Regions from separate parts of the Mediterraneibacter gnavus ATCC 29149 genome, predicted to be linked through region 2. Evidence: predicted binding sites of a transcription regulator. Region 2 holds the regulator's gene; the other holds the start of a gene.
The links. Region 2 encodes NrdR, which represses ribonucleotide reductase genes. Its sites were predicted from a motif close to CACAANATNTTGTG; they were not measured.
Positions count from the first base shown of each region.

Region 1: FXV78_RS02650 (ribonucleoside-diphosphate reductase subunit alpha) is a predicted target of NrdR. The motif match lies at 12,165-12,178, and genes of this name have one in related genera.

Region 1 is NZ_CP043051.1:516,096-532,174, forward strand. It holds gene FXV78_RS02580 (glycoside hydrolase family 2 protein) at 1-1,575, opposite strand, end outside; partial or broken gene FXV78_RS02590 (MFS transporter) at 1,572-3,011, opposite strand; gene FXV78_RS02595 (glucose PTS transporter subunit IIA) at 3,014-4,822, opposite strand; gene licT (BglG family transcription antiterminator LicT) at 4,806-5,678, opposite strand; gene FXV78_RS02605 (metallophosphoesterase family protein) at 5,908-6,387, opposite strand; gene FXV78_RS02610 (XTP/dITP diphosphatase) at 6,400-7,008, opposite strand; gene FXV78_RS02615 (THUMP domain-containing class I SAM-dependent RNA methyltransferase) at 7,020-8,168, opposite strand; gene FXV78_RS02620 (hypothetical protein) at 8,334-8,528, opposite strand; gene FXV78_RS02625 (DUF1700 domain-containing protein) at 8,742-9,197, opposite strand; gene FXV78_RS02630 (hypothetical protein) at 9,483-10,100, opposite strand; gene FXV78_RS02635 (GtrA family protein) at 10,278-10,676, opposite strand; gene glf (UDP-galactopyranose mutase) at 10,691-11,791, opposite strand; tRNA gene FXV78_RS02645 (tRNA-Arg) at 11,973-12,046, shown strand; gene FXV78_RS02650 (ribonucleoside-diphosphate reductase subunit alpha) at 12,212-14,503, shown strand; gene FXV78_RS02655 (ribonucleotide-diphosphate reductase subunit beta) at 14,533-15,576, shown strand; gene trpS (tryptophan--tRNA ligase) at 15,625-16,079, opposite strand, start outside.
Region 2 is NZ_CP043051.1:1,692,978-1,709,056, reverse strand. It holds gene FXV78_RS08355 (DUF5720 family protein) at 110-379, opposite strand; gene FXV78_RS08350 (ParB/RepB/Spo0J family partition protein) at 392-1,327, opposite strand; gene FXV78_RS08345 (ParA family protein) at 1,284-2,105, opposite strand; gene rpsI (30S ribosomal protein S9) at 2,583-2,975, opposite strand; gene rplM (50S ribosomal protein L13) at 3,002-3,430, opposite strand; tRNA gene FXV78_RS08320 (tRNA-Gln) at 3,677-3,747, opposite strand; gene dapF (diaminopimelate epimerase) at 3,907-4,740, opposite strand; gene FXV78_RS08310 (HPr family phosphocarrier protein) at 4,822-5,064, opposite strand; gene FXV78_RS08305 (carbohydrate kinase family protein) at 5,138-6,097, opposite strand; gene FXV78_RS08300 (TIGR03943 family putative permease subunit) at 6,119-7,066, opposite strand; gene FXV78_RS08295 (CobW family GTP-binding protein) at 7,091-8,224, opposite strand; gene FXV78_RS08290 (exodeoxyribonuclease III) at 8,241-8,993, opposite strand; gene truA (tRNA pseudouridine(38-40) synthase TruA) at 9,059-9,793, opposite strand; gene nrdR (transcriptional regulator NrdR) at 9,798-10,247, opposite strand; gene FXV78_RS08275 (YlmC/YmxH family sporulation protein) at 10,309-10,563, opposite strand; gene FXV78_RS08270 (ABC transporter permease) at 10,694-11,893, opposite strand; gene FXV78_RS08265 (ABC transporter ATP-binding protein) at 11,886-12,668, opposite strand; gene FXV78_RS08260 (DUF3783 domain-containing protein) at 12,853-13,239, shown strand; gene FXV78_RS08255 (ABC transporter ATP-binding protein) at 13,257-14,999, opposite strand; gene FXV78_RS08250 (ABC transporter ATP-binding protein) at 14,992-16,079, opposite strand, start outside.

The sequences.
Region 1 (16,079 bases), 1.2 Mb from region 2:
ACGCCCTTGTGTGCCACCTTCTTTTCTCTTATCTGCCGCAAAATCGAACATATTCCACACAAAGCTGCACCAGAGATACGGTCGTTCCTGTATTGCCTGAAGCATTTTTTCGTGATAATAAGACTGGTACTCTTCCGTATAATCCTGACGTTTCGGAGCATCCGAATGATATTGAACATTGGTATCTGCGCCATATTCCGAAATTCCCATGCACATATCAGAATTTTCTTTATGGAGAGAGTCCATCCACGCTCCGCAGTCCTCTACTTTTCCTGCATACCATCCCATATAAACATTATAGGCCGATAAATCTGTAATCTTGTTCTGTTCACTTTGGCTCTCCACAGTTGTCAGATTTGCAAGCACTGTTTTTCGGGACGGGTCCAGCTTGTGGCATAATTTCTGCAGAATCCTCTGATTTTCCACAAGTTCATCAGACTCTTCCCCCATCGTGATTTCATTACTGATCCCCCAAAAGCAAATACTTGGATGATTATAATTCTGCATAATCAATTCCCGCATCTGTCGTACAGTATCCTCTTTTGCTTCTTTCGTATTTATAAAACGAGAAATAAATGGAATTTCCGCCCAAACTACCATACCTAACTCATCACAAAAATCATAAAAACTCTGTGCATGCTGATAATGTGCCAGTCTTACTGCTGTAGCTCCTATTTCATGAATCAACATCGCATCTTCTCTTTGATCTTCCTCGCTGATTGCCCATCCTTTTCCTTGTCGGTCCTGATGTCTGGAAACTCCGCGCAAAGGATAACTCTCCTGATTCAGGAAGAATCCTGTTTCAGCATCCACATAAAATTCCCGAATACCAAATCGGGTACTTACCTCATCACCGGAACCTTCCATGATCATTTTCGCTGTATATAAATAGGGATCTTTTTTCCCATTCCATACTCTTGGATTATCTATGAAAAACACTTTTTCAGGTTTCTCTGTATTTGCTTCCAGAATAATCTCCCCTTCTCCATTCCGTATCTGCACCTTATATGCTTCACTTTGCCCGCCTGATACCTTTCCCTGCACCAGAACTTCTGCTTTTCCATCTTCGTTTAGGTGTGAAGTCACATAAATCCCGGGACCTCCATATTCTTCCAATTCAAAATGCCGTTCAGGTACAACCAGTAAATTTACACCTCGATACAAACCACCGAAAAAGGTAAAGTCCGCAAATTGCGGATATGTATCCTGACTTTCCGAATTATCTACTGCAATTGCAAGAATATTCTCCTTTTCTTCCAATCTTTCCGTCAAACGAATCCGAAACAGCGAAAATCCTCCGATATGATGCCCGATCTCTGCTCCATTGAGATACACATGTGCAGTCTGACTTGCAGCCGGAACCTCCAAATAAATTTCATCGCCCTGAGGACGCTCCAGTTTTCGAACATACCAGCATTCTCTTCTGTCATAATAATCGTCCCCATCTGCCCCGTCTTCTGCATTCCACGTATGAGGCAGTGTTATCTCCTGCATTGCCGAAAAATCGGGTGCTGTCAGATTTGGTCTTTCTTTTGTAAAAAACCAATTTTCATTAATTTCTATTTTTCGTCTCATTCTTCGTCTCCTGTTTCACCAATCAATTCCACATTGGAACGTCCCAGTTTCTTTTCCAGCTCTAATGTCTTGTTTTTATCCAGCGGATACACAAACCGCAAACAAATGTATTGGGCAGCAACACAAACTGCATATACCAGACCGATCAGAATCAATACATTTCTTGCCACATCTACACTCTGCTGTGCCCCCAGATTCTCATCATATCCTGTTAAGATCAACAAGAACGAAACAATCGATACTCCCACTCCCTGAGCCAGTTTTCTTCCCAGAGAATACGTTGCATATATAGTTCCCTCTTCTCATTTTCCTGTCTGTAATTCTTGATAATCCACACTGTCCGCCACAAGTGCCCACACAACAGTCGAGAAAAAAATACAGGAACTGTTTATGAGTACTGCTAAGATAATATAAATCATCATTCCCGTATTGTCAGGTGTTATCGGAAGAAATACAATTCCTGCTGCCGCCAAAATTCCAATCAGCATTGGGGCTGCTGCAGCTTCACGTTTTCCGAAGCGCTGTACTGTCGGTTTTACCAGTGGTATTACAATTAAAGATGGAATCATTGTTGCAAGCCCCAGAATACCGGATAATTTTGCATTTTTAAAATAACTCTGAAATACAATCTGGTTCGCGCTGGAAAGCCCTATCTGCATGATGATCAGCGCAATGGATGCAATCGTAATCGCTACAACTGCTTTATTTTTCAAAAAAGCGCTTAATGACTCGAAATAATTAAATTTCACTTTTTCCTGAGGTTCATGGGAGACAGCCACTCTCTCCACAGTCCCTTTGATCAGAATCTGAAATGCCGCAAAACCAATGATTCCAAGCACTAACGCCACAATAAACATTCTGCTTCCGATCAGATTGTTATCCTTATCGTAACATAATAACGGTAAAGTAATCAAAACAACAATATTCGCGATCATTGATCCGATTCCGCGGTAAGTTGACAACTGTGCTCTCTCTGTCGGATCTGTAGTAATAGCTGCATTCATTGCTCCATAAGGTACATTGACAACAGTATATGCCATATCCCAGATCAGGTATCCCACAACACATACCAGTACCTTAATCGGATAAGGTGCACTTGGGATCGGCAGAAAACATAACGCTCCTGAAAATAACAGTACAAAAGATCCATAATAAATATAAGTTTTAAATTTTCCTCTTTTTCCCGGTTTCAACGCATCCATTAATGCTCCCATGATCGGATCATTAATCGCATCCCAGATTTTCAAAAGCAAAATAATGATTCCCCATGTTCCTAAATCCAGCCCAATATACTGTGTATAAAACAGCATCAAATAGCTGTTCAGCGCAAAACTCATATTGCACCCTAAATCTCCCATTGCATATGACCATTTATCCTTCGCTCCAAACGGTCTTTGTCTGTTGACTTTGTTCATTTTCATCTTCCTCCTAATCATATTTAAACATTGGTTTTCTTTTTCAGCCTGAAAATTTCTTCTCCTTTCTTATAATTTCTGTATGTCGGCTCTCCTGACATTTCATACATCTCCATATTAGTCACAACCATCGGTATCTCACAGTTATAGCCTTGCGCTTCTATCTCTTTTTTATCGAACTCAGCTAAAATCTGGCCTGCTTTCACTTCATCCTTCTCTTTCACATGCACAGTAAAATATTTTCCATTCAGAGCCACCGTATTATTTCCCATATGGATCAAAATCTCGCTTCCGTCTGTGCTTTCTATCCCAATTGCATGTTTCGTCGGAAACACGGTTTGTATAATCCCATCACACGGTGCATAGACTTTTCCATCATCAGAATGTAACAGTACACCATCTCCTAATGCCTTGCTTGCAAACACTGTATCCTCAGCATTCTCCAATTGTTCCACAGACCCATTGACCGACATCACAATTATTTCTTCACTTTCCACGGCTTTTTCTTGTCTGTATAACAGCATCTCTATCAACCATGTAAATCCAAACGGCAATACTGCCATCAGCAATACTCCCACCAGCTTTACATCTCCTGTTTGAAAAAATCCAAAAAGACCCGTTATTCCCATTCCTGCATATGCATGCATTGAAATTCCAAAAAATCCTGCTGTCGCACCCCCAAGCGCGCCTCCGGCACAACACAGTGCAAACCGCTTTTTATCAGGTTTGATCAGTGCATACATCGCCGGTTCTGTTGCTCCCATGATCGCAGAAACTGCACCCGCTTTGGCTGTCTGTTTTTCTCCACTATTTCTGGATCTCATAAATACCGCAAATGCAACTCCGCTGACAGCAAAGGATGCACTATAAGAAAGTGCTAACAATGGACTGCTGTTTCCTGCAAGAACATCAGCAAATGCCAATACGGTAATAATTCCATGTATCCCGACAGATACCAGAACCTGCCACAATCCACCTATCAAAACTCCCATCAAAACAGGCGAGAATCCACACAATGCCATAATTCCTCTGTGAAGCCATTCTGCCATCCAGTTTCCAAACGGACCTGCCACCAGAATGCCGAATGGAAATGCCACCAAAAGCGTCAAAAGCGGAATCACAAGATTTTTCCTTGTTTCCGACATCCGTTTTTCCAGGAAACGATAAATCAGTGACGCAATTAATACCGAAAATATAATTGGTAAAAAAGTCGATGTATAGTGGACTGTATTGTTCATTCCCAATATACTGATCTCAAGTCCCTGTATTTTGGGATAACACATGGCCGCTGCCAGCCACACACCAACAAAAGGTTCGATTTTACAATATTTTGCCAGATTATACCCCAACACCAAAGGCAGAAAATATAAAAGGCCATCTCCCAATGCATACATTACCGTATAAACAGTTGTATCTGCTGATAATCCCAGCATAACACATACAGCAAGTATTCCTTTGATCATTCCACTTGCTCCGAGCAGATACAGCGTAGGGCCAATTCCCGCCATCACGGTCAGAAGTGCTGTTTCCAACCCGCTTTTTTTCTCCGGCTTTTCACAAGTATTCTCTTTTGCAGTATCCAGCCCCGCCTGGATGCATACTTCTTTGTATACTTCCCCTACATGCTGCCCGATAACTACCATATATTCACTCAACGCCTGGACTACTGTAATCACACCATCTGTTGCTTCCAGCCCCTTTGTATCTGCCTTTTCAACATCTTTCAATTGAAATCTGAGACGTGTCACACAATGTCTCAAACTGATAATATTTTCCTTTCCTCCTACTTTTTTCACAATTTCCTGTGCCAGTTTTTCATATTTCCGCCTCATTTTCGTTCTTTTTTCCTTTCATTCCTTTTTCTGTTACCCGTTCAATGTGAATTGTCAAATATAACTTTTCTTCCCCGGAAAGACCACAGTGATATTCTTCCTGTATAAACTTTGCAATTCGCTCTACACACTGGTACGATTGATCATATTTATCTCTGACCATGGTAAACAGTTCACTTTCTTCCTCATCATATGTCGTTTTTGTCACCAGCCTCTGTGCCAGAAATTTTAAATGTGTTACAAAGCGGTAATAATATACTGACTCATTTTCAAATTCCATCCGATAATATCTTTTGACAATCGTCTCAATTTCTCCGATAAGCTTTGTAATTTCCAAAACTTTTGTCATATCACTTCCATCTGCAGATGCATTGACGATATGAAGCGCTATAAAAGCTGCCTCATCCTGCAACAAAGATACATTCAATTTTTTCTGAATCATTCCCAATGCTTTTTCACCCAGATGAAATTCTTCCGGGTAAAACCGCTGAATATCCCACATCATGGCATTTCTCACCTGTATCCCTTTTTCGCTCCTCTGGACTGCCATATAAATGTGGTCTATAAGAGAAATATAAAGTGTGTCGCTGATTTTCTTTCCAAGCTCCAGTTTTATCATCCCTACAACATCATCTGCAACCTTAAAATATTCCACCGGAATCTCTTCCCATAATTCCTGAAAATATTCTAATTCTTTTCTCCCGCGAAGCGTAAACACCTTATTGATTGCGGAAACATCTACAAACTCACCAACTTTTTTCTTAAACGCAATTCCTTTTCCACACACGATTTCTTCTTGTCCCTTTTTATTTTTCACAATTACAACATTGTTGTTTAAAATCCTTTGAATTATCACGACTCTCGCCCACTCCTAAAACACCATTACTTACATACAGACAAAAAGAGACCTATTTACCCCGTTGTACAAGAAATCTGCTCTCATAGCAACAATGTAAATAGGTCTAGCTTGTAAAACAATTACCACCCTAAGTTTTAAATCATTATACCATATTTTCACAAAATGTCAACATGTAAACAAAATATATATCCGCATTTTCGCCAACACTTCTTTGTTTTTCTATTTTTTACAAGAAATGTTGCACAAATTCATATTTTTCTTCTCCATCTGTCTCCAGAATCATGTAACTGCTCTTTCTTCCTTCCTGCCTCGGAAAAGACAGACTTCCCGGATTTAACACAGTAATCCCGTCTCTTTCTTCAAAATACGGGCGATGGGTGTGACCGAACATAATAATGTCCGCATTTCTTGCAGCCCCTTCCTCCCGAATCTGCTCTGTCTCCATTGAAACATAATAACTGTGTCCATGAGTAATAAACACTTTCTTCTTTCCGATCCAGAACTCTTCTTCCGCCGGAAGATAGGAGAAAAAGTCATTATTTCCTCTTATCATATGTTTTTCACATTCTACAACAGCCTCAATATAATCTTCTCCGCCTTCTACATCTCCCAGATGGATAAACATGTCGATCTCTCCGGCCTCTTTCAGCGCCCTGTCAAGACTTGTATGTCTTCCATGAGTATCACTGACGATCAATACTCTCATAAAATACGCCCTCTATTCTTCTCTCTCTTTTACTTCCATAATCGCACGCATGGCACGAAGTGCACGTCCCCTGTGACTGAGTTCATTTTTCTGTACCGGGTCCATCTCTGCTGTTGTGCAGCCATACTCTGGAACATAGAAAATCGGATCGTATCCGAATCCATGTTCTCCTGCAATCTCATATCCGATCATTCCTTCGATCGTACCACGAACAGTTTCTACTGTACCATCCGGAAATGCCGCCGCAATGGCACAGACAAACCTTGCGGTACGCTTTTCATCCGGCACTCCTTTAAGCCTGTCCAGAAGCATCTGATTCTTGATATCATAGGAAGTATCAACTCCCGCATATCTGGCCGAATAAATTCCCGGCTCCTTATTCAGATAATCAATCTCAAGCCCGGAATCATCTGCCAGAATAATATCATCCGGCAAGTACTTTGCGATTGCCTTTGCCTTAATCTGTGCGTTTTCCTCAAATGTGGTTCCATCCTCTACGATATCAATATCAATTCCAGCTTCTTTCATAGAATAGATCGGCATTCCCAGATCAGCCAGGATCATATGGATCTCTTTCATCTTATTCTGATTTCCGGTTGCAAAAATAATTCTCTTTTCCATCTGTTATTCCTCTATTTCTTTGCTTTTGGCGGTCTCGGTCCCATAAACTGGTAAAAATATGTCTTCAGCATTCCATTGTAGATTTTTCTGTTTTTGTCTGCTTTTCTTCCAAAATAGCGCTCTGCATCTTCATAGCTTGTGATCATATACGCTGACCATGAATCCAGAATACGGAAACTTTCTCCAAAATCAGAGTATAACTTCGGAAGTTCCTTTTTCTCCTCAAGACGCTCTCCATACGGCGGATTTGTGATGATAAAACCGTATTTCTTCGGATGGCGCAGATCCTGCACGGCTCTCTGCTGAAAATGGATCATATGATCCACGCCTGCATCTTCTGCATTCTTTCTCGCCGCTCTTACCACGTCCGGATCAATATCATATCCCTGGATGTCTACTTCCACGTCGTCCTGTATCAGGTCATTCGCCTCATTGACAGCGTCATACCATTCTTTCTTTGGAATCAGATTGGTCCATTCCTCGGCAGTAAAAGAACGATTCATACCCGGCGCAATGTTTGCTGCCATCATCGCCGCTTCAATCGGAAATGTTCCGCTTCCACAGAACGGATCCACCAGGATACGATCTTTCTTCCATGGCGTCAGCATGATCAGTGCCGCCGCCAGTGTCTCTGTGATCGGCGCTTTGCTTGACAGCTGCCGGTATCCTCTCTTATGAAGTGAAACCCCGGATGTATCAATCCCTACCGTGACAATATCTTTCATAAGAAACACTCTCACCGGGTAGGATGCTCCACTTTCCTCAAACCAGGAAATATGGTAGCAGCTCTTCAACCGCTCCACCATCGCTTTCTTCATGATTGACTGAATATCCGATGGACTGAACAGCTTGCTTTTTACCGATGCAGCCTTCGTCACCCAGAACTTTCCATCTCGCGGGATATAATGCTCCCAGGGGATCTGCTTGGTCTTTTCAAACAATTCATCAAATGTAACCGCCTTAAATGATCCTGCCTTGATCAAAATACGCTCTGCTGTCCGCAAAAATACATTCGCTCTGCATACGGCTTCTGCATCTCCATAAAAAGTAACACGTCCGTCTTCCACCTGGGAGATTTCATATCCCAGATCCAGAATTTCTCTTTTGAGCACCGCTTCGAGTCCAAAATGACACGGTGCTATCAATTCAAATCTTTCCATATATTCCTCCATATGTATCCGAATACACGCATTGCGTGTGTCAAATATCTGTACTCATATTACTATAATTCACACGTATAGTAAAGAAGAGGATACGATTCTGCTGCTGTCTGCACACTAAAATCGTATCCTCTTTTTTTCACTTACATGAGTCCCGCTCTGATATTATCTGGCGTTATTCATGTTTTCGCTGGAATTCGTGCCGTTTCTATGGCAGTTTTTCGATGTTGTCTTATTTGTATTTCTGCTGTTTTTACTGTTTCTGTTCTGTTCATCTGCATATGATGAATATCCGTTTTCTGATGCATTGTTGTTTGCCATGTTTCTGTTGTTTTCTTTATTGCTGTAGTTCTTAGCCATGAGTATTCCTCCTGAAAAATTTATTTGGTACACTCATAGTATCTCTGCATCTTTCAATTTTATTCGGAATTTTTGTATTTTTGCTTGCATTTTCCAATTTCTTATATTATACTTGTGCTTGTAGAAAGTAGTCTTTCTACAACCCCTTATTAATTATTTATACTCCCCTCAAAAGACCGATGGCTCCCCCATCGGTCTTTTACTTTATCTCTATCAACGTTTTCCCTTGAAAAACTGCACGATCAGACACACGATCAGAATTGGAACAAGAACCGGGAGCAGAAGTCTGATGAGCCCCGTGATCACAGAAATAACCAGAACAATTCCAAGGATCACAGCCAGAATGATCAGCGCGATCTTCCACCACGGAAATCTCAATTCCTGAAAATGCATGTCCTGTCTGCCGGTCTCTTCTCCGTAAGCACCATAATCGCTGCCGCCCGCTTCATTTACAATCGAATCATCCGTACCATCCTGCGCATCTGAGATCGTCCTTGCCAGAATCCACGGATCTCCGAGCATCTCCAACACCTGAGCTTCGGATTTGCCACTTCGCACTTCTCCTTCTATATAATTACGATAATACTCTATATTCTCTAAAACAGCCTGAGCACTCAGTTTTCCGCTCAACGCTGTGCGCAGCTCTTCCAGAAATTCTTTCTGTGACATCTCTTATCCTCCCTTTCCTTTCACATCTGTCATTTTGTCCATTATATCAAGTTCTCTTTCCCCTTACAACCGCGACTTTGCTGTTCATAATTTGTTCATTTATCATTCAAAATTCTTTCATTTTATTAACATTGTTTCTTCATTTCTCCTGACTATACTATAAATATCAAATGAAGATAAAACATTTGATAGCAAAAGATGCCGCATAGTAGTGATACTATTCGAATAAACTTTTTCATAATACTCGCCAGGGACCGTGACAACGGTCACCTGGCATCCTCCCTGTTATAGGGCTTTTTTTATTTTACGGAAACAGGATTTCCGCCTGTCGCCTCTTGGCAGTTCCCGCAGGATCTGATCAAATTCCCGGTATGTTTTCTTTCCATTTTCCCCTGTACATTTTTGGATCACCAATGACATCATAAACTCCTCCTTCCAGGTAAGCGGCGGAACCACACTCGTATATGCCAGCATAAACTGAAACAATTTGCCGAGACCATACAAGTCTATTCCGACTGCCATGCCGCTTCGTTTCTTTCCTGCTGGCATCACGAAATGCGCGCGGACAGCCGGTATCTGCATTTTCTTCATCACAAATCCGTTGCCGGGTACACTCAGATCCAGTAAAAGCAGCTTCTCCTCCCGCGTTACGATCACACTGTACGGGCTCAAATACCGGTAACACTGCATCCCTTTACTTCGATGATAACAATCCAGCTGAGTACACAGCATCCGAAACCATTGAAATAAAAGCTTTTTTGGTATCTTTTTCTCCGTCTGAAGACGTCCAATTAAAGTTTGCCCTCTCACATAGTCCATGGCAGGCCTGCATTTTCCTCCATGTTCAATAAAACGAACTACATCATATCCTTTCTCGTCTTTCACTCCTTCTCCTCTCTGCATCCTTGCTCTCTTTTTAACTACTGTTCTGTGAAAAATAGATTCGACCGAATCTGTATCTGATGACAGAAAACTTCCTGCCGTCATATGAATTAAAGAATATAAAAAGTAATTGTATCTTACTCGATTTCCATAAAAAATGCAAGCACTTTTCTGTGCCTGCATCATGTGTTTCTGTCTCTATTTTTCCAGAAACAGTTTTCTCGTAATAAAATTATATACCATTACAATTGCTGTTACCCCGATCTTTGCGATCATGTAGAACATTCTAAAAATATCGACTGCGATCCACATCACGAGCTGGTTGATTCCTAGTCCGATCACACTAAGTATGATGAAAATGACAAACTCTGCTCTCTTGCTTCTGTCCTCCGCCACATCAAATACCCAGTGTACACTCAAAATATAATTGTAAATAACCGAAACCGAAAATGAAATTCCGCTGGAAATCAGATAATTGATTCCGATCATCTCTGTCAGAAAGATCATCACTCCATAGTCAATGACGAATGCACTTCCGCCTACAAATGCAAAACGGATGATCTGACGCATCAGATTTTTTTTCTTGTTTTCTTCCATCTTCTCACCCTTTTCTATTCCATTGTTTCCAGTCGATTCAGTGCTGCTTCGATCACTTTATCCATATCGTAATACTTATAATCGCCGAGACGACCTCCAAAAATGACATTTCCTTCCGCTTTTGCCAGCTCCTGATATTTTTCGAACAATCTGGTATTCTTTTCATCATTTACCGGATAGTACGGTTCCATCCCCACTTTCCACTCAGAAGAGTATTCTCTGGAAATTACGGTTTTCTCCTGCTGTCCGAATTCAAAATGCTTGTGCTCGATAATTCTTGTGTACGGAACTTCCCGCTCTGTATAATTGACCACTGCATTTCCCTGATAGTTATCACAGTCTAATACTTCTGTTTCAAATCTCACCGAACGATACTCAAGTGCTCCCAGCCGATACTCAAAATACTCGTCGATCATTCCTGTAAAAATAATCTTTTCTGCAATATCCGCCTGTTCTTTTCGGAATTCAAAGAAATCAACACCTGTTCTGACTTCCACCCCCTCTAACATCTTCTCGATGATTCCATTATAACCGCCGATCGGAATTCCCTGATAGCGGTCATTGAAATAATTGTTGTCATAAGTAAAACGGAACGGAAGCCGTTTGATAATAAATGCCGGGAGTTCTTTGCAGTCACGTCCCCACTGCTTTTCTGTATACCCTTTGATCAATTTTTCATAAACATCACGACCGCCCAGAGACAATGCCTGTTCTTCCAGATTCTTTGGCTCTGTAATCTGACATTCTGCCACCTGTTTTGCAATCATTTCTTTCGCTTCCCCGGGTGTACGGATTCCCCACATTTTGCTGAATGTATTCATATTAAACGGGAGATTGTATAATTCATCCTTGTATACAGCAATCGGAGAATTGATATAGTTGTTAAACTCGGCAAACTGATTGATATACTCCCACACTTTTTGATTGGAAGTATGGAAGATATGGGCACCATATTTGTGTACATGGATTCCTTCGATCTCCTCACAGTAAATATTTCCAGCGATGTGGTCTCTTCTGTCGATCACAAGACAGTGTTTCCCTTTTTTATGCAGCTCATGTGCCATCACTGCTCCATATAATCCGGCTCCTACGATTAAATAATCATACTGATACATCTTTTGTCCTCCATAGTTTCTAAGGCAGAATTCTGCCTCATACAATCTGGATTATTATAGCACCTTCTTACGTCTCTGTACATATCTCAAAATTTTTTAAATTTTTTCAAAAAAGTTGTTGACAAATCGATTGCTTCAGGTTATACTTAATTTCGTTGTGAACGACATTTGTTCTTAACGGGTGCGATTAGCTCAGCTGGATAGAGCGTCTGGCTACGGACCAGAAGGTCGGGAGTTCGAATCTTCTATCGCACGCTAACCTCTGCAGGATATCTGCAGAGGTTTTTTGTGTTCTCAATTATTTTTCTCACTGATCACTTTTTTCAAATCCGGACTAGAATTATCCAATATCTTGTGTTATAATTTCCAAATCCACTATATTTTGTATTTTTACAACTTAAAACGAAAAGGAGACACTACATGCAAACGACCGATCCTACAGGAATTTTTAATAGAAATAAACTCTCAGAGGAGTTTTCAAACGTTCTTCCTGATGAAGCCCGTTTAAAACTGGATGCGATTTTGCTTGAGATCCAGACTGATTTCCCTGAAATCTGCTACTCTTTGGAGTATCTGAATACAAAATTTCGCAGTTTTCTCACACCGCAGAGTACCTGCGGGCAGAAGCTTGAAAGTCTGTTTCAGGCCGCAGCAGAACTTACCACCGCAGAAGCTCCGAAATGGGAGTTTATTGCTGCAAGACTATTATATTTTCAATTCAGTTTTCACTTAAAACAGGAAGAAACACGCAGAGAACTTTCTGATTTTTACAAAAAACTCGTATATCTGACCCGGCAGAATCTGTACGGTTCCTACATTCTGGAGCATTACTCCCGGGAAGAGCTGTTACTTGCCGAAACTTATTTAAAAGCGGAACGCAACAATTTATTTACTTTTTCCGGACTCGATCTGCTCCTGAAACGCTACGTCATCCGCACACATGACCATATTCCACTGGAATCTCCACAGGAGATGTTTCTCGGAATCGCACTGCATCTGGCCATGAATGAAAGAAACGATCGGATGCTCTGGGTAAAAAAATTCTATGATATGCTGAGTCGTCTGGAAGTGACTATGGCTACACCGACACTTTCCAATGCACGTAAGCCATATCATCAGCTCTCCAGCTGCTTCATCGATACCGTGCCAGACAGTCTGGAAGGGATTTACCGAAGTATCGATAATTTTGCCCAGGTCAGCAAATTCGGCGGCGGTATGGGAATGTATTTCGGAAAAGTACGGGCAAGCGGAAGTAATATCCGCGGATTCGAAGGTGCCGCAGGCGGTGTGATCCGCTGGATCCGTCTGGTCAATGACACGGCTGTTGCCGTAGACCAGCTCGGTATGCGTCAGGGTGCGGTTGCCGTCTATCTGGATGTATGGCACCGGGATCTCCCGGAATTTCTACAGCTCCGTACGAACAACGGAGATGACCGCATGAAAGCGCATGACGTATTTCCGGCAGTCTGCTATCCGGATTTATTCTGGAAAATGGCAAAAGAAGATATGGATCAAAACTGGTACTTAATGTGTCCGCATGAGATTTTTCAGGCAAAGGGATACCATCTGGAAGACTACTTTGGAGAAGAATGGGAACGCCGCTATCTGGATTGTGTACAGGATGCCCGTATTTCCAAACGGACAGTCACACTCAAAGATATCATCCGCCTGGTTCTTCGGTCTGCTGCCGAAACCGGAACTCCGTTTACATTTAACAGAGATACGGTCAACCGCATGAATCCGAACGGACATGCCGGAATGATCTACTGCTCCAACCTCTGTACCGAGATTGCCCAGAATATGCAGGCAATTGAAGAAGTAAGCAAAGAAGTACAGACCACAGACGGAGACACCGTCGTTGTCACTGTGACCAGACCCGGAGAATTCGTGGTGTGCAATCTCGCCAGTCTCTCCCTCGGTCATCTTCCGGTTACGGATACCTCTTATATGGAAGAGATTGTTTCTACCGCTGTCCGCGCACTGGACAATGTGATTGATCTGAACTTCTATCCCACTCCGTATGCAAAGCTGACCAATCAAAAATACCGAAGCATCGGACTTGGCGTCAGCGGCTACCACCACATGCTGGCAAAGCACGGAATTATCTGGGAAAGTGAAGAACATCTGAAATTTGCTGACACTGTATTTGAGACGATCAATTATGCGGCAATTCTTGCAAGTACCAATCTCGCCGAGGAAAAGGAAAGTTATTCTCTTTTTAATGGAAGTGACTGGCAAAGCGGCGCCTACTTTGAAAAAAGAGACTATCATTCAGAAAAATGGCTTGCCCTGCAAAAAAAGGTTGCCACACAGGGCATGAGAAATGCGTATCTGCTCGCCGTTGCACCTACCAGCAGCACCAGTATCATCTCCGGGACGACTGCCGGACTAGATCCTATCCTGAAACGTTATTTTCTGGAAGAGAAAAAAGGCAGTATGCTCCCACGAGTCGCACCGGAATTGTCACCGGCTACTTACTGGTATTACAAAAACGCCCATCTGATCGATCAGACTTACAGCATTCGTGCCTGCGGAGTGCGCCAAAGGCACATTGACCAGGCGCAAAGCATGAACATCTACATCACCAATGATTTCACCATGCGTCAGATTTTCAACCTGTATTTGAAAGCATGGGAAGAAGGTGTAAAAACCATTTACTATGTACGAAGCAAATCTCTGGAAGTAGAAGAATGCGAAAGCTGCTCTTCCTGATCTGAATAAGAAAAACAAGGAGAATTTTTATGTCTGAATTAAAGAAAAAGCCTCTGTTCAATCCCGGCGGCGACACGGATATCCGTCTCCGCCGCATGATCGGCGGCAATACAACCAACTTAAATGATTTCAACAATCTGCGCTACACCTGGGTGAACAACTGGTACCGGCAGGCCATGAATAATTTCTGGATTCCGGAGGAGATCAACCTGTCCCAGGATATCAAGGATTATCCGAATCTGACTGAGAACGAACGCACTGCATACAACAAGATCTTAAGCTTTCTTGTGTTTCTGGATTCCATCCAGACTGCAAACCTCCCGTGCATCGGTGAATACATTACCGCAAACGAGATTAATCTCTGTCTCTCGATCCAGACATTTCAGGAATGTGTACACAGCCAGAGTTACAGTTATATGCTGGACTCCATCTGCAGTCCAGTAGAACGAAACGATATTCTCTACCAGTGGAAGAACGATGCGCATTTACTAAGAAGAAACACCTTTATCGGAGATTTGTACAATGAATTTCAGGAGAAAAAAGACGATTTCACCTTGCTGAAAGTTATGATGGCAAACTATATTCTGGAAGGGATTTACTTCTACAGCGGATTTATGTTTTTCTACAACCTAAGCCGAAACGGGAAAATGCCAGGCTCCGCTCAGGAAATTCGCTATATCAACCGGGATGAGAACACGCATCTCTGGCTGTTCCGCAATATGATCCTGGAAATGAAGAAAGAACTGCCGGAGTTATTTACACCGGAGCATATCGAAATATTAAAGGAAATGTTAAAAGAAGGGGTTCGTCAGGAAATCGCCTGGGGGCATTATGTGATCGGGAATCAGATTGCCGGACTGACAAAAGAAATGATCACGGAATATATCCAGTATCTCGGAAATCTGCGGTTCACAAATCTGGGGTTTGATCCGATCTATCCGGATCAAACACAGGAACCGGACAGTATGCGCTGGGTGAGCCAGTATTCCAATGCCAACATGGTAAAAACTGACTTCTTTGAAGCCAAAAGTACCGCCTATGCAAAAAGTACCGCACTGATCGACGATCTGTAAAAAAGATACCGGGAACCTCCTGTTTTCACAGGATTCCCGGTATCTTTTCTATTCTTCTCTGAACTTTTCAGCCTGTGCTGCAATCAGTTCCTGATCGTTAAAATAGTTAATCTTCATGGATGCTTTCACTTCCTGAAGTGTCTTCTCTGCAACAGCTTCAGCCTTTTCGCTTCCTTTTTTCAGAATCTCATATACATATGGAATATCCTTCTGATATTCTTTTCTGAGGTTTCTGATCGGCTCCAGTTCTGCCTGCAGTACGTTATTCAGGAAACGTTTTACTTTCATGTCTCCAAGACCGCCTCTTGTATAATGATCTTTTAATTCCTGCAGATTTGCATAGTCCGGCAGGAATTCTGCAAAATACTCTGGTCTGCAGAATGCATCCAGATAAGTAAATACTGTATTGCCTTCCAGCTTTCCAGGATCTGACACTTTGATGTGTGTCGGGTCTGTAAACATGCCGAATACTTTTTTCTGGATCTCATCCGGCTCCTCTGAAA
Region 2 (16,079 bases):
AAGTTCCATGTTCAATCTGGAGAGCGCCCTTTTCCGCTCCTTTTTGTCGGGGAAAAGATAAAGATACGCCGTCCTAATGGCATTGCAAATTTCTTTTTCTCTAAACATCTTATTTTCTCCGTTTTTTCTTTACATCCAAGACATGCCCCTCAATTACACGGGCGTGCCTTTTGATCTTGATCTCCCTGCGCTGCTGGCTTTGCAGGGCGGACTGATACCCGTCCTCAGTCAAAAACAGCCGCATTTCATCTCCGGGGCTGCCGTAAGGAGTGCTGGGACGCAGGACGGAAAACTCAATCATCCAGCGGGTGTTATCCCAAAACCTCTCTACGGCGAGAATGTTGTGTCCTTTCAGCTCACGGGCTGAAATATCCCTCATAGGCGGCTCCTTTCATCGTTCCTGGTCTCTCTGACGCTTTTTCTGCCATGCCTCCAGCAGCTTGATGATGGTTTCCTGCATCCGCTGGGGCGTATAGCTTTTAGGGAAATACTTCCGCAAGGTGTCAGAGGTAAATGTCACTCGGTCCAGATCACTTTTCTTTTCCTCACCCATGATGACACGCATCATATCGAGGGTCAGATGCCCCTCCTGGCTGTATTTCTTGAGCCGCTGGGCTTGGGAAAGGGAAGGGGTAGCCTGTTCGCTGTCCATGGCGTCCAGCAGATCTGTCTGTTCTTCTTTTTTGAGAAAGGACAGCTCATAGGCTGGGTTCAGGGCAATCTTCTTTTCATCCACCATATCCATCAATTCTGGAATCAGCTCTGTCAGACGGATATAGCGAAAAATCTGGTTTTTACTCTGCCCAACTTGCTCTGCCAAAACCTCGCTGGACTTCTTGCCCTCTAACTTGTTCCCAACTTGGGAACAAGTTAAATCAACTCTCTCCCCCTGATGTTTCATGGCATTCAGCTTCATTTTATAAGCAAATGCTCTTTCACTGGGGAGCAGGCTTTCTCGTTGTAAATTGCTGTCAACCATAATGATCGTGGCGGCATCATCATCCAAATCCCGAACAATGACCGGCATAGTTTCCTTTTCTGCCAGCTCACTGGCTCTGTGCCGCCTGTGTCCGGCCACCAGCTCATAACCGCCCTCCGGGTCCGGTCGGGCAATCGCCGGAACCAGAACGCCATACTGCTTGATACTGTCAGCGGTCTCCATCATGGCTTCGTCATCCTTGACTTTGAATGGGTGGTTCTTAAACGGATGCAGTTCAGACAACGGAATTTCCTGAATCTTTTCCAGCTTTGCATCCTGGCGACCTTCTTCGGTGGAAAACAGATCATCTACCGAGGCCAGCTCTATTTTTTTCGCGCTGCTTTTCAAGTTTCAACACCTCCTTCGTCAGATTTTTGTAGCCCTCTGCCACCTTGCCGCCGGGATCATGGGCAAAAATGCTTTTTCCCTCGGCGCTGATTTCCTTTGCCCGAACAGAATGGGGAATCTCTGTGCCGAATACTTTGATCTTGCTGCCATAGGTCTCCCGCAGGAGCGCGGAGATCTCTTTGGCAAAGTTGGTTCGGCTGTCCACCATCGTCAGCAGGATACCGTCTATCTGGAGCTTGGGGTTGATCTGCCGCTTTACCTTGTTCACCGTGGAGAGCAGTTGTTCCAGCCCTTTGGCGGGCAGATACTCTGCCTGAACGGGAATTATGATCCTGTTCGCAGCGGCCAGCGCATTGACTGTGAGCATCCCCAGAGAGGGCTGGCAGTCGATGAGGATATGGGAGTATTGCCCCTTCAGCGTGTCCAGATATTGCCGCAAGACAGTCTCACGGCTCATGGCATTTACCAGAGATACTTCCATACCGGATAACTGGATGTCCGCAGGCATCAGGTCTACGCCCTCAGGGTGGTGCAGGATACCCTCGCCGGGACGGAGCGGCTCATCCATCAGGATGCGTCCCATAGCGTCCGACAGCGTAAAGGGCAGCTTGTCCGGCTGGGGATTGCCCAAGCTGATCGTCAGGCTTCCTTGCGGGTCTCCGTCGATCAGCAGGACTTTCTTTCCGGCCTGCGCCAAACCGATTCCAAGATTGGCACAGGTGGTGGTTTTGCCAACGCCGCCCTTCTGGTTGGCAATGGCAATGATTTGCGTGTTCATTGACTTCACCTCATTTCTAATTGTTGCTGTTGCTTCTGGAAATAGAAAAAGCCGCCACTCCAAAATAAAAAGTGAAGTGACGGCTCTTTCTATCGCCGGAATACGAGTTCCTGAAATGAAAAAAGCACCCAGTCATTTTATACTGAGTGCTATATCAAATTCATATTCAATTATTCAAATTAGGTCAAACTATGCCAAACTGCCACAGCCCAAAACGAGGGGAAGGCAGGCTGAAAAGTACCTCCAAAAACACCCCAAAATCGGCTCTCGGTTAACCACTTTGGGCACCACTTGACCCTCTTTTTGCCCTCTTTTTGGCCGGTTAACCACTTGCGGACCACTAAAAATTGGGTGAAAACGGCTCTCGATTTGCCAAATTTGGTCAAACCACATCAGCCCGTTTAGATACAGTAAAACCCCGGAAAACCTTGATTTTCCGGGGTTTTTGAACCATTTTGATACGGTTTGAACAGCAGATTATCTCTTGCTGAACTGAGGCGCGCGACGAGCTGCCTTGAGACCGTATTTCTTACGTTCTTTCATACGTGGGTCACGTGTCAGGTATCCAGCGCTCTTTAATACTGGTCTGTACTCAGCTTCAGCTTCAAGAAGTGCTCTGGAGATTCCGTGACGGATTGCTCCAGCCTGTCCTGTGTATCCACCACCATGTACGTTTACGATTACATCAAATTTGTCTGTTGTTCCTGTAGCAACGAGTGGCTGACGAACAACAACTTTTAATGTTTCCAGTCCAAGATACTCATCGATATCTCTTTTATTGATTGTGATCTTTCCTGTTCCCGGTACAAGATATACTCTTGCAACAGATTTTTTTCTTCTTCCTGTTCCGTAATATTTTGCGTTAGCCAATGTAATGTCCTCCTTTCAACCTTTCCTTAAAATGTCAGTACTTCTGGTTTCTGAGCCTGGTTGTTGTGCTCTGGTCCAGCGTATACATGAAGTTTCTTGATCATTGCTCTTCCCAAAGGTCCTTTTGGAAGCATTCCTTTTACAGCAAGTTCAACAACTTTTTCTGGTTTCTTTGCAAGCATCTCAGCCAGTGTTGTCTCTCTCATTCCACCTACATAATCAGAGTGATTGTAGTAGATTTTCTGCTGTAATTTCTTTCCTGTTACTTTCACTTTATCAGCGTTTACAACGATTACGTAATCTCCTGTATCAACGTGTGGTGTGTACTCTGGTTTATTTTTTCCTCTTAACACTTTAGCGATCTCTGAAGACAGACGTCCTAATGTACATCCTTCAGCGTCAACCACATACCATTTTCTTTCGATCTTGTCTGGGTTAGCCATATAAGTTTTCATGGGTGTTCCTCCTACTTACTAATTATCATAGATTATTTACTTTAACTCTTCTATATGAAATCAGCATACTCCGGGGCTTTGGTGTAAGCTGTTTCTCCTTATGTCATACTGCTTTATTATATTCTTTTTGTCCTTGATTGTCAATGTTTTTTTCTCCAAAAACAACAGTAAAAATCACTCTGCAACTGTACACAGTAACATACTCCGGACATAAAAATAAGACAGCCTTTATGACTGTCTTACAAGCTACGGATAGAGGACTCGAACCTCTACTAACAGAGTCAGAGTCTGCTGTGCTGCCATTACACCAATCCGCATCATTTCTCTTTCTGTCAGACTCAACATTTACATTATATCGCAATTTTCCAAAAAGTCAAGCACTTTTTTTATTTTTTAAGCAAAGTTCGTTACCGTTCATCTCAGGTATTGATAGTAACCGGAGATAAACCGTAACGAACGCCCTGCCTCTTTTTCTATTATGCCTTCCACACTCCGTCAAAAACAACCTCTGCCGGTCCTGTCATATAGATTTTATTCTGTTCACGATCCCATTCGATCAGCAGATCTCCTCCGAGCAGCTTAACCGTCACTTTGTTTTCTGTATATCCTCCGAGAATACATGCCACTGCCACTGCACAGGCTCCGGTTCCACAGGCAAGTGTCTCCCCGGATCCCCGCTCCCAGACACGCATACTTGCCGTGTGTCTGTCTAAGACTTTCACGAATTCTGTATTCACTCTGTTCGGAAATCGTTCATGATGCTCGAATTTCGGTCCGATCTTCTCAATCTCCAGATGTTCGATATCATCCATAAATATGACTGCATGAGGATTTCCCATAGAAACACAAGTCATCTGGTATTCTGTTTCGTCCACAAGGATCGGAACAGCAACCGCTTCCGCCTCATCTGCGATGACCGGAATCTGCGCCGGTGTCAGGATCGGACTTCCCATGTCCACTCTTACCAGAACCACTTTTCCATCCTCTACAGTCAGATCCAGATATTTAATCCCGCCCAGTGTCTCCACAGAAATATGTGTCTTATCGGTAAGACCATAATCATAAACATATTTTGCCACACAACGAATTCCGTTTCCACACATCTCTCCCCTGGAACCGTCTGCATTATACATCTCCATCTCAAAATCTGCTTTCTCGGACGGATTGATCAGAATCAGTCCATCCGAACCGACTCCAAAATTCCGGTTGCTCACTTTTACAGCCATTTCAGAAGGATTTTCAATCCGTTCTTCAAAACCATTCACATAGACATAATCATTGCCCAATCCCTGCATTTTTGTAAATTTCATCCTGCTCTCTCCTTTCTTTTTCGAAAAAGGGTATCTCCCATCCACTGGAAAATACCCTTATGTTATCGATGTATACATACTTTAAACAAGAAATTTCTTGATCAATTCTTTCAATTCTTCTGCATCCCCATTAAACACCTGCAGTTCCATCTCTTCCTCTATATTCATACTGCAGATTCCCAGAAGAGACTTCGCATCAATCGTAATTCTCCCCTGTTTCAGATCAACATCTCCATCAAACTGATTCACTGCTTTTGCAAATTCCTGTATTTCATCGATGTTTCTAAACTTCACACACAATTCTTCTGCTACTGCTTCCGGCATTGTATATTCCTCCCATATCTTCATGTACTGCGCTTCATTGTACACTATTTATCGGGAAAAAGAAAGCAGTTTTTTATTTTTGCAGAAATTCCAGAACCTCTTCCTTCTCCGGCATGGAACGAATCGCTCCTTTTCTGGTTGTAATCAGCGCTGCTGCTGTATTTGCAAATGTGAGCATTTCTCCCAGCTGTTCTTCCGTCAGATTTTCAAAATCATGCTCCAGAATATAATTTAAAGAGCTTCCGCAGAATGTATCTCCGGCTCCTGTCGTTTCGATCGCCTTCACTGATTTTCCGGCTCTTTCTACACGCATTCCCTTGTAGTACGCACGGCTTCCGTCTTTCCCCATTGTCAGAAGAATCAACGGAATCTGATATTTCTCCTGAAGATACCGGATTCCCTCATCGTAATCTTCTTTTCCTGATACAAACTGAATCTCATTATCAGAAATTTTCAGAATATCACAGTACTGGAATCCGTACTCCATCTGTTCTTTCGCCAGATCCAGAGAACTCCACAGCGGCGGGCGCAGATTCGGATCAAAGGATACTAAAAGTCCATTGTCCTTCGCTGCCTTAAGCGCTTTTTTTGTTGCCTTTCTGACTTCTTCATGTGTCATGGACAGAGTTCCGAAATGGAACAGTCTTGCCTGACGGATAAAGTCTTCCTCAACTTCCTCCTCACGAAGCATCATATCTGCCCCCGGATTTCTATAGAAAGAAAATTCTCGGTCTCCATCCGGGAAAGTATGTACAAATGCAAGCGTCGTGTTCACTTCATCATCAGTCAGAAGATTAGATGCATCAATCCCTGCACTGCTGATCGTATCCCGCAGCAGTCTTCCAAACTGATCATCTCCTACTTTTCCCAGAAATGCAGTCTTTTTACCAAGCTTGTTCAGCATTGCCAGCACATTACACGGCGCTCCTCCCGGGCAGGCTTCGAACAGGTTATTTCCCTGTTCGCTCTGTCCGTTCATTGTAAAATCAATCAAAAGTTCTCCCATTGCGATTACGTCAAATCTTTTTTCCATCTTGTCTCTCCCTCACTCTTTTTAGTTAAAGTAAACCAGCTCTTCGATTGGTTCGGCTTCTTCAATATGCTCTGCCTCCAGAATCGGTCCGGTACCTTTATACACTGATACATGTCCATACTGTACTTTTGCGCGCACCTTCACCCATTCTCCTGCCTGCAGCTTCGGTGCGTAGGCGCTCTTGCAGATATATCCTAAAAATGTAGTGTCATCCGCACAACAGGTCATCGCCATCCGTCCCGGAAGAAATACCTTGGACGGAAATCCTTTCGGCTTTAATACTTTTGCGGTAAATTCAATCACTTTTCCCTTGTATCTGTCCGGATTTTCCATAACATCCACATACCAGATTCCATAATCCTCTCTTGGAATCTCAATCACAGGCGCGTTCAGATCATACGGCACATCATCCCCGAAAATATTCTCGATCTCACCGTTTTCATCCTCAAAGATCACTTCTGCCTGTGGGCTGACTACTTTCACACTTCTGCGGTATCCTGCCAGAGGTTCAATATCTGTACAACGATTAAACAGCACCAGTTCCGCCCCGCGTACCATTTCCACAAACAACGGCTTCAGGTTGTTCAGATACATCTGGAATGTACTGGCATCCACTGTTGTCAGCTTCTGTTCGATCTCCCATCCTTCAGGAAGATTTAACGCTTCAAAGTCACTGACTTTCCACATTCCGTTGTATTCGATCACCACACGCTCCGGCGAATATTTTTCATGCAGTTCATTTAAGAATGCTTCTGTCAACTCTTCCTGTTCTTCTATTTTGATGATCTTCACACCATGCTTTGCCATTTCCAGCGGATCAAACTCTTCCTCACCTTCCTCGCAGAGAATCAGAAGCGTTGTTCCATCAATCTGAAAATAATCCTGTGTCAGTGTGAACTTTAAAAACTGGGATTTTCCACTGTCTAAAAATCCAGTCATCAGATAAACCATTACATCCGGTTCATTCATTGTTCTCTCTCCTGTCTGTAGTTTCTATTTTTTCAGTCCAAATAATTCTTCCAGCTTGTCTTCTTCCAGCCTGGAACCGATCACACAGATTCTTCCCGTATATTCCGCTGCCCCGCTTCTGACTTCATGCTCCTGCGGAACCATGTCAAAATAAATCCACTCTCCGTCTGCACCTGCGACCATTCCCTTTGCACGAAGAACAGTTCCGTATGTGTCATCCTCTTCCAGCGTCTTTAAGATTCTGCTGATTTCTTCCCTGCTGTAGGTTTTGATCGTCTCTCGTCCCCAGCTTGTAAACACTTCATCTGCATGATGATGGTGATGATGTTCATGGTCATGATTGTGTCCGCAGCCACAACCGCACTCCCCATCATGATGATGTTCATGCTCGTGATGGTGCTCATGGTGATGGCCATGTCCGCAGCCACACTCCTCTCCATGATGATGGTGATGCTCATGATGATCGTGTTCTTCATGGCAATGGTGATGGTGTGCGTGTTCATGCACATGTCCGCATTCCGGGCAGATTTCCTCTTCCAGGAGCAACTCTTCTTCCAGAGATTTGCTGTGCTCCATTGTCTCCAGAAGCTTCTCTCCTGACAACTGCTCGATTGGAGTTGTGATGATTGGAGCCTTTTCATTTAACTTGCGAAGCAGCGCAACACTTTCTTCCACTTTCTCTGGTTTTGCCTTATCTGTACGACTTAAGATGATCGCACCTGCATATTCGATCTGATTGCTGAAAAATTCTCCGAAATTCTTCTTATATAATCTGCATTTTGTCACGTCTACAACTGTTGTAAAACTGTTCAGCTCCGCTTCGATCTCATCCTGCACATCCTGCACTGCTTTGATCACGTCAGAAAGTTTTCCAACACCGGATGGCTCGATCAGAATCCGATCCGGATGATACGTATCTACCACTTCTTTTAAGGATTTTCCAAAGTCTCCGACTAACGAACAGCAGATACATCCGGAATTCATCTCCCTGATTTCAATTCCCGCTTCCTTAAGAAATCCTCCGTCAATCCCGATCTCTCCGAATTCGTTCTCGATAAGCACAACCTGTTCTCCCGAAAATGCTTCTTTGAGCATCTTTTTAATAAATGTTGTTTTTCCGGCTCCTAAAAATCCGGAAATAATATCAATCTTTGTCATGTTCATTCTCTCCTTTTTATTTTAAATCCAGCTCGATCGGACAATGGTCTGATCCCATAACATCTGTCAGGATCTTCGCATCCGCAAGCCGGTCCTTCAAACATTCTGAAACGCAAAAATAATCGATCCTCCACCCTGCATTCTTTGCTCTGGCACTGAACCGGTAAGACCACCAGGAATAAATCCCTTCCTGATCCGGATAGAAATACCGGAATGTATCAATAAATCCCGCATTTAACATCTCGGTAAACTTTCCTCTTTCTTCATCCGTAAATCCGGCGTTTTTCCGGTTCGTCTTCGGATTTTTCAAGTCAATTTCTTTGTGTGCCACGTTCAGATCACCACAGAAAATCACAGGCTTCTCCTCTTCCAGTTTCTTCAAATACGCCAGAAAATCAGATTCCCACTTCATGCGGTAATCCAGTCTGGCAAGCTCGTTCTGAGAATTCGGCGTGTACACAGTCACAAAATAAAATTCTTCAAATTCCAGTGTAATCACACGACCTTCCTGATCGTGCTCCTCGATTCCGATTCCATAAGTCACATTTAATGGTTTCTTTTTTGTAAATACAGCCGTTCCGGAATATCCTTTTTTCACGGCATAATTCCAGTACTGCTCATACCCTTCCAGATCCAGCTCAATCTGACCTGCCTGCAGCTTTGTCTCCTGCAGACAGAAAATATCTGCATCTGCTTCCCGAAAGAATTCCAGAAATCCTTTCTGTACGCAGGCACGGATTCCATTTACATTCCATGATATCAGCTTCATAAATCCTCCTGTTTTCTTTAGAAAAACCCAAAAAGGGACCGTCTACTTTCGTACCCGCCCCCAATCTAATAATACACTTCTTTTAATGTCAGCCCTCTTGCAGGTGCAAGAAATCCGGCATCTGCCCTGTCTCTGCCTGCCAGTGCAGCCTTTACCGATTCCGGCGTTCTTCTTCCGTCTCCTACTTCCAACAGAGTTCCTGTCAGGATCCTCACCATATGATACATAAAACCGCTGCCCCGGTATTCGATCCTCAACTTGTCCCCCTGTACCTCCACGATTATAGCATAAATTGTGCGAATTGTGGACTTTTCCTCCTTTTTGTCCGTAAATGCGGCAAAATCATACCGTCCAATCAGATCATCCGCTGCTCTTTGCATCGCCTCTATATTCAGCTCTTTCGGATAATGATAGGTATACTTTCGCATAAACACATCTGGTTTTTCCCGCATATCGATCCAGTATTCATAACATTTTCCAACTGCACTGAGTCTCGCGTGAAATCCGTTCTTTACCAGTTCCATTTCGATCACCCGGATATCCAAAGGAAGCAGCCGGTTCATATTTTGTAAAAACTCAGACTCCTGTACTTTTCCGCGCAGGATCACACTGGCCGTCTGCCCTTTCGCATGGACACCGCCGTCTGTGCGTCCTGATCCCTGTACTTCCACCGGATATCCTGCCGCCTCAGACGCTGCCTGCTCTAAAAGCCCCTGGATCGTCTTGTCTGTATTGCTCTGTCTCTGCCAGCCCTGATACCGGCTTCCATCATAAGCGATCGTCAATTTATAGGTTCGCATACAGCTACTCCAGGATCTTCTTCAGTTCGGACATAAATGTGTTCACATCCTTAAACTCTCTGTATACAGATGCAAAACGGACATAGGCGACCGGATCCAGATCTTTGAGACGATCCATCACGATCTCTCCGATCAATTTGCTTGGGATCTCTTTGTCCTCTCTTTTAAATATCTGGAGCTCGATATCATCGATCGTCTGCTGGATCTGCTGTGCTGAAACTGGACGCTTATAGCATGCCCGCAAAACTCCGGCTTCAATCTTAGATCTGTCATACTGTTCTCTGTTATTGTCTTTTTTGATCACGATCAGAGGAATCGTCTCTACCTTCTCATAGGTTGTAAATCGTTTCCCGCATTCATCGCAGGATCTTCTTCTTCGGATGGCGTTGTTGTCCTCCGCCGGTCTGGAATCGATCACCCGCGTATCCGGATGACCACAATACGGACATTTCATACTCGTTTCCGCCTTTCTTTTCCCTTTGCATTTGGTTTCTTTTCCCCATTATAACCAACATCTAGTACTTTTGCAAAAACTTTTCTTCACAGATTTCCACCAAAATGATATCCGGCCCGATTTTTTTAATACAACCGAACGGAATCACATATTCTCCGTCACTGCCAAGTATCCCGCAAATCTTCCCGGGAACCGGAATAATGATCGCCAGAACCTTTCCATCGCAGACATCAATATCCACATCCACCACACAGCCAAGTCTTCTGCAGTTACATATATTGATCACTTCTTTCTCCCTCAGTTCACAGAGCCTCACACCTCACACCTCACACCCGCTTCCCGAAATCCGTTCTGCCGCTATAAAAAGCGCCTGCATACAGCAGCCTTCTTACTGTTACTATATGCAGGCACCTTCTCTTTGTGAAATGCTCTGTCTGAAACAACTTCTATTTTGCCATTACCTTTTCGCTTTCAAATGCTTTTGCGATTACCGTGATCAGTATCACTCCCAGGATCAATGTCTCTGCCAGTGTCACCGCATACTGCATCACACTCACATCCCCTGTAAGAATACCCTGCAGCGCCAGCGCTGTATTAAACACCGGTACTGCATAATACCAGTTTTCAATATTATGCGTCGTAAACATTGTCGCAATCCCCAAAACCAGAATCAGCATATAAACCGGCATAATATAGCTGCTTGCCTCTTTTGTATCTTTTGCAAAGACAGAAATCAGAACAATGATTCCGGAATACAGGAATGCGATCGCGATCAGCAAAAATGCCATCATCAGCACCTGCCCGACTTCCAGACTCAGTCCCAGCCCCTCACTTCCATAAGCCCCCATCATCTGTGGCAGAAAGCCTACCATAACCGCAACATATACAACCGAACTGATTCCTGAAATGATCATCAGCGCAAATACTTTTCCGAGTACGATCGAGCTTCTTTTGATCGGCGCTACCAGCATACTTGCCATGGTACCACGCTCTTTTTCACCTGCCACCATATCGGTTCCAAGTCCCATTGCTCCCGCAAAAAGTAAGATCGTCACAAAATACGGAAGCATCATGCCAAGTGCTTTGCCGCCGGCTTTCTGTTCATCCTGGATTACCATGTCCGGATTGTCTGAATTCACCGTAAATACTGTCAAAGACTGCATATCTCCGACACGCTCTGACAACAGTGCCTGCCGGTAAACCTCCAGACATCCGCCTGCCACACCTTCATAGGCAGCCTGCGAATACTCTTCGGACGGATTGTAATAAACTTTGATCTGAGGAATCTCATCCCCTGTCTTATAAACTTCTATCTGCTCCAGAAAATCCTGCGGAAAAGCAATCCACAAATCGGCTGATCCATCTCTGATTTCCTCTGTCACTTTCTGTTCGTCATCCACCGTGCGCAGATCCATCTTCTCATTATACGCCTTCAAGTACTGCTCCACACCCTCCGGGGCATTCTGCAGATAAACAATGGGCGCATGAGATTTGACATCATTCTCCAAATTTTTCGAAAAACTGGTCATTACATTCATTACGACCACCATGATGATCGCCGGCAGAAGAAATACAGAAAATAACATCTTTCTGTCTGTCAGCACTCTGGATAATTCTTTTTTACAGATCAATCGAATCTCACGCATCTTCCCCGCCTCCTTTTACCTGACTGTACAATTCAAAAAACGCATCCTCCAGATCTTCTGTCTGTGTCTCTCTTAAGATATCCTCCAGATGCCCTTCCATCACTTTCCTTCCGTCAATGATCACTCCGATCCGGTCACACAGCTTCTCTGCCTCTGACATGATATGTGTAGAAATAATGACCAGCTTTCCCTCCTCTTTCAGGCGCTTCAGATAGTCTGTCACACTCCTTGCCGTCACGACATCCAGACCGTTTGTCGGTTCATCAAAAATAACAATATCCGGATCATGTACCAGGCTGACTGCAATTGCAGCCTTCTGCCCCATTCCGGTTGACAGCTCTTTCATCTTTTTGTGCGCAAAATCCTTGATCCCAAAATAAGTAAACAGTTCCTCTTTTCGTTCTTTGAGCTTCTCCGGCTTCACTCCATGGATCTTCCCGAAAAAGTCAAACATATAATCCGGGGAAAACTGTGGATCCAGCTTGATATCTCCGGTCAGAAATCCGATCTTTTCCCGCACTTTCTCCGGCTCTTTGCGCACCTCATGCCCATCTACATAAATCTCGCCCTTTGTCGGCTTGATGATCGTGGAAATACAGCGCAGCGTAGTCGTCTTCCCTGCTCCATTGGGTCCCAAAAGGCCATAAATCTCACCTTTTTTCGCAGTCAGCGTAAGAGCATTGACTGCCGTCTTGATCGGATTTGTGGTTCTGGATTCTTTCATCTGCTTTTTATTCAACTTATACGTCTTTGTCAGATTCTTAATCTCAATCATACTTTTCCTCCCGGCTGTGTCTGGTGTGCTGTACACCTGTCGTATTATTGTATTATCTTCTTAATACAGCTATTATATTTCTTTTCCCTGTACCCGTCAATAGATTTTTTATAATCTGCCCTTTCCTTACAAGATAAAATCTATTACAATAAATGCAAAAAGATAGATAGGAGATTTCATCTGTATGAGAGAAAGTATTTTATTATTCCATATATCAGACAAAGAAGTAAAAAAGAAAGTGGAACGTGCACTGCTTCCGCTTCGTGTGCGTCTCCGCCACATTACACTCAAAGATTACAGCCAGCCTCTCGGTGTACTTGCAGGGCTGCCGGACATGACACCTTCTGAAGAAATTTATGACGGAGAAGAGCTCTCCGATACAATGATCGTATTCTGCGGACTTTCCAACCAGAAGCTGGATCAGGCGCTTCTTGCTTTGAAAAAAAGCGGTGCGGGACCGTTTCCGTACAAAGCGATCCTCACACCGACCAATCAGCACTGGCTCGCAAAAGACTGTCTTGCAGAATTAAAACGCGAGCATGAATATATGACCGCCCGGGGAAATGCATGATCTCCCCGGGCTTTTTTCTAAGACGCAAACTGGCTTTCATACAGATTTTTATAAAATCCGCCTTTTTCTAACAACTCCTCATGGCTGCCCTGTTCAATAATATTTCCATCCTTCATCACAAGGATCACATCTGCCTCCCGAATAGTAGAAAGCCGATGTGCCACAATAAAGCTGGTACGTCCCCTCATCATACTCTGAAACGCTTCCTGAATCTTCATTTCTGTACGGGTATCGATCGAAGAGGTTGCCTCGTCCAGAATCAACATATCCGGAATTCTGAGCATAACTCTGGCAATACACAAAAGCTGCTTCTGCCCCTGTGACAGGTTTCCGCCCTCTTCTTGAATCAGCGTATCATACCCCTGCTCCATTCTCCGGATAAACCCATGCGCATGAGCCGCCTTTGCCGCCGCAATGATTTCTTCCCTTGTGGCATCTTCTTTTCCATACGCAATATTCTCTGCGATCGTTCCTGCTTTCAGCCAGGTCTCCTGCAGAACCATTCCAAAGTTGGCCCGCAAACTGTCTCTTGTAATATTCTGAATTCCGGTATTGCCGACACGGATCTCTCCACTTTGAATATCATAAAAACGCATCAGAAGATTGATCAGCGTCGTCTTTCCGCATCCCGTCGGTCCTACAATCGCAATTTTCTGACCCGGCTTTACATTCAGGTTCAGATCCTGTAAAAGCTTAATCTCCGGATTATAAGAAAAACTGACATGTTCCAGTGTCATACTGCCGTCTGGATTTTTCAGTTCGATCGCCGATGCCGCATCCGGCTCTTCCGGTTGTTCCTCAATAAAGTCAAATACCCGCCGTGCGCATGCCAGTGCATTCTGAAGCTCTGTGACCACACTTGAGATTTCGTTAAACGGCTTTGTATACTGGTTTGCATAGCTTAAAAAGCAAGACAGCTGCCCCACCGTGATCCCGCCTCCGATTGCGGTAAACGCACCTGCAATACTAACCCCTGTATACACCAGTCCGTTGACAAACCGGGTACTCGGATTCGTAATGGACGAAAAGAAAATCGCCTGCAGGCTGACTTTCTGGAGCTTTTTGTTGATCGTATCAAACCTCTCCACTGCCCGGTCACCGTATCCAAATGCCTGCACAACCTTCTGATTTCCCACCATTTCATCGACAAGGGATGTCATCTGTGCTCTGGTCTCTGACTGTGCTTTAAAAAACACATAAGTTCTCTTCGCAATAAAGCTTGCCACAAACAAAGATACCGGCGTGATCAGGATTACAACCAACGCAATCTTCACATTGATCAGGAGCATAAATACCAGGGTTCCCAAAATCGTCACCACACCGGTAAAGAACTGAGTAAATCCCATGAGGAGTCCATCCGAAAACTGCTCCACATCGGTGATGATCCGACTGATGGTCTCTCCATATGCATGGCTGTCTACATATTTCAGAGGAAGCTTCTGCAGCTTTGCAAATGCCTTTGTACGGACATCCTTAACTACCCGATACGTAATGTGGTTGTTGCACAGATTCATCAGCCACTGCGCAGCGCTTGTTATAACAATAATCCCTGCCAGCCTGAACAGAATCCTGCCGATCGCGTCAAAATCCACACTTCCTTTTCCAATAATCAGATCCACAGCATTACCGATCAGAATCGGAGCATACAATGTCAGCAACGCAGAAATACCCGCAAATACGAATGATAGCATCAAAAAATGCAGATAGGGCCGAATCAGCCAGAGTATCTTTTTCCATACACTTTTTTTCTTTTTATGCATACTGAACCCCCTCCTCTTTCGAAAACTGAGACCGACAGATTTCCTGATAGACACCGCACGCTCCAAGCAGCTCTTCATGATTGCCGTATCCCACCATCTTTCCGTCATCCAATACCAGGATCTTATCGGCATGCATGACAGAGGATGCTCTCTGCGATACCAGAAATACGGTCATATTTTCCGTATCCTGGGACAATGCTTTTCGAAGTGCCGCATCTGTAGCGAAATCAAGCGCAGATGCACTGTCATCCAGAATCAGGATCTGTGGATTTTTCACCAGTGCTCTTGCGATCGTCAGCCTCTGTCTCTGCCCTCCCGACAGGTTTTTTCCGCCTTCGCTGACAGGAGCATTCAGCCTTCCCGGCTTCTCCTCCACAAACTCCAAAGCCTGTGCGGTTTTTAATGCCGCATACATCTCCTGTTCGGATGCCTGCTCATTTCCCATTTGAAGATTACTCTTTATAGTACCGGAAAACAGCACTGCCTTCTGCGGAACCACTCCAATCTGTTTTCGCAGAGCCTCTGTCCGGTATTTTGAAATCTCCAGTCCATCGATTTCGGCTTTTCCCTCTGTCACATCATAAAACCGGGGAATGAGATTGACCAGAGTTGTCTTGCCGGAACCTGTCCCTCCAATGATTCCAATCGTCTCTCCTGCTTTCGCGGTAAAAGAAATATCCTCCAGCGCCGACTCCTGACTGCCCGGATAGCAGAATGTCACGTGTTCCATCTTTACTTTCACGGCTTCCACTTTCGCCTCTGCTTTCTCCCACTCTCCGTCCACAAGCTCGGATTTGAGTGCAAACACCTCATTCAGGCGGGCTGCAGATGCTACTGCTTTTGTAAAGGAAACAATCAGATTCGCCAGAGCCACCAGCGCCAGAAGAATCTGGGACATATAATTGACCAGGGCGATTACCTCTCCCTGTGTCAGCAGCCCTTCATATACCTGTCCGCCCCCATACCAGACAACCGCAATAATCCCGGCGTTGACGATAATATATGTCATCGGATTCAACAGCGCTGAAATCCGTCCGGTCAGAAACTGTAGCTTCATCAGTATCTCACTCTTTGTATCAA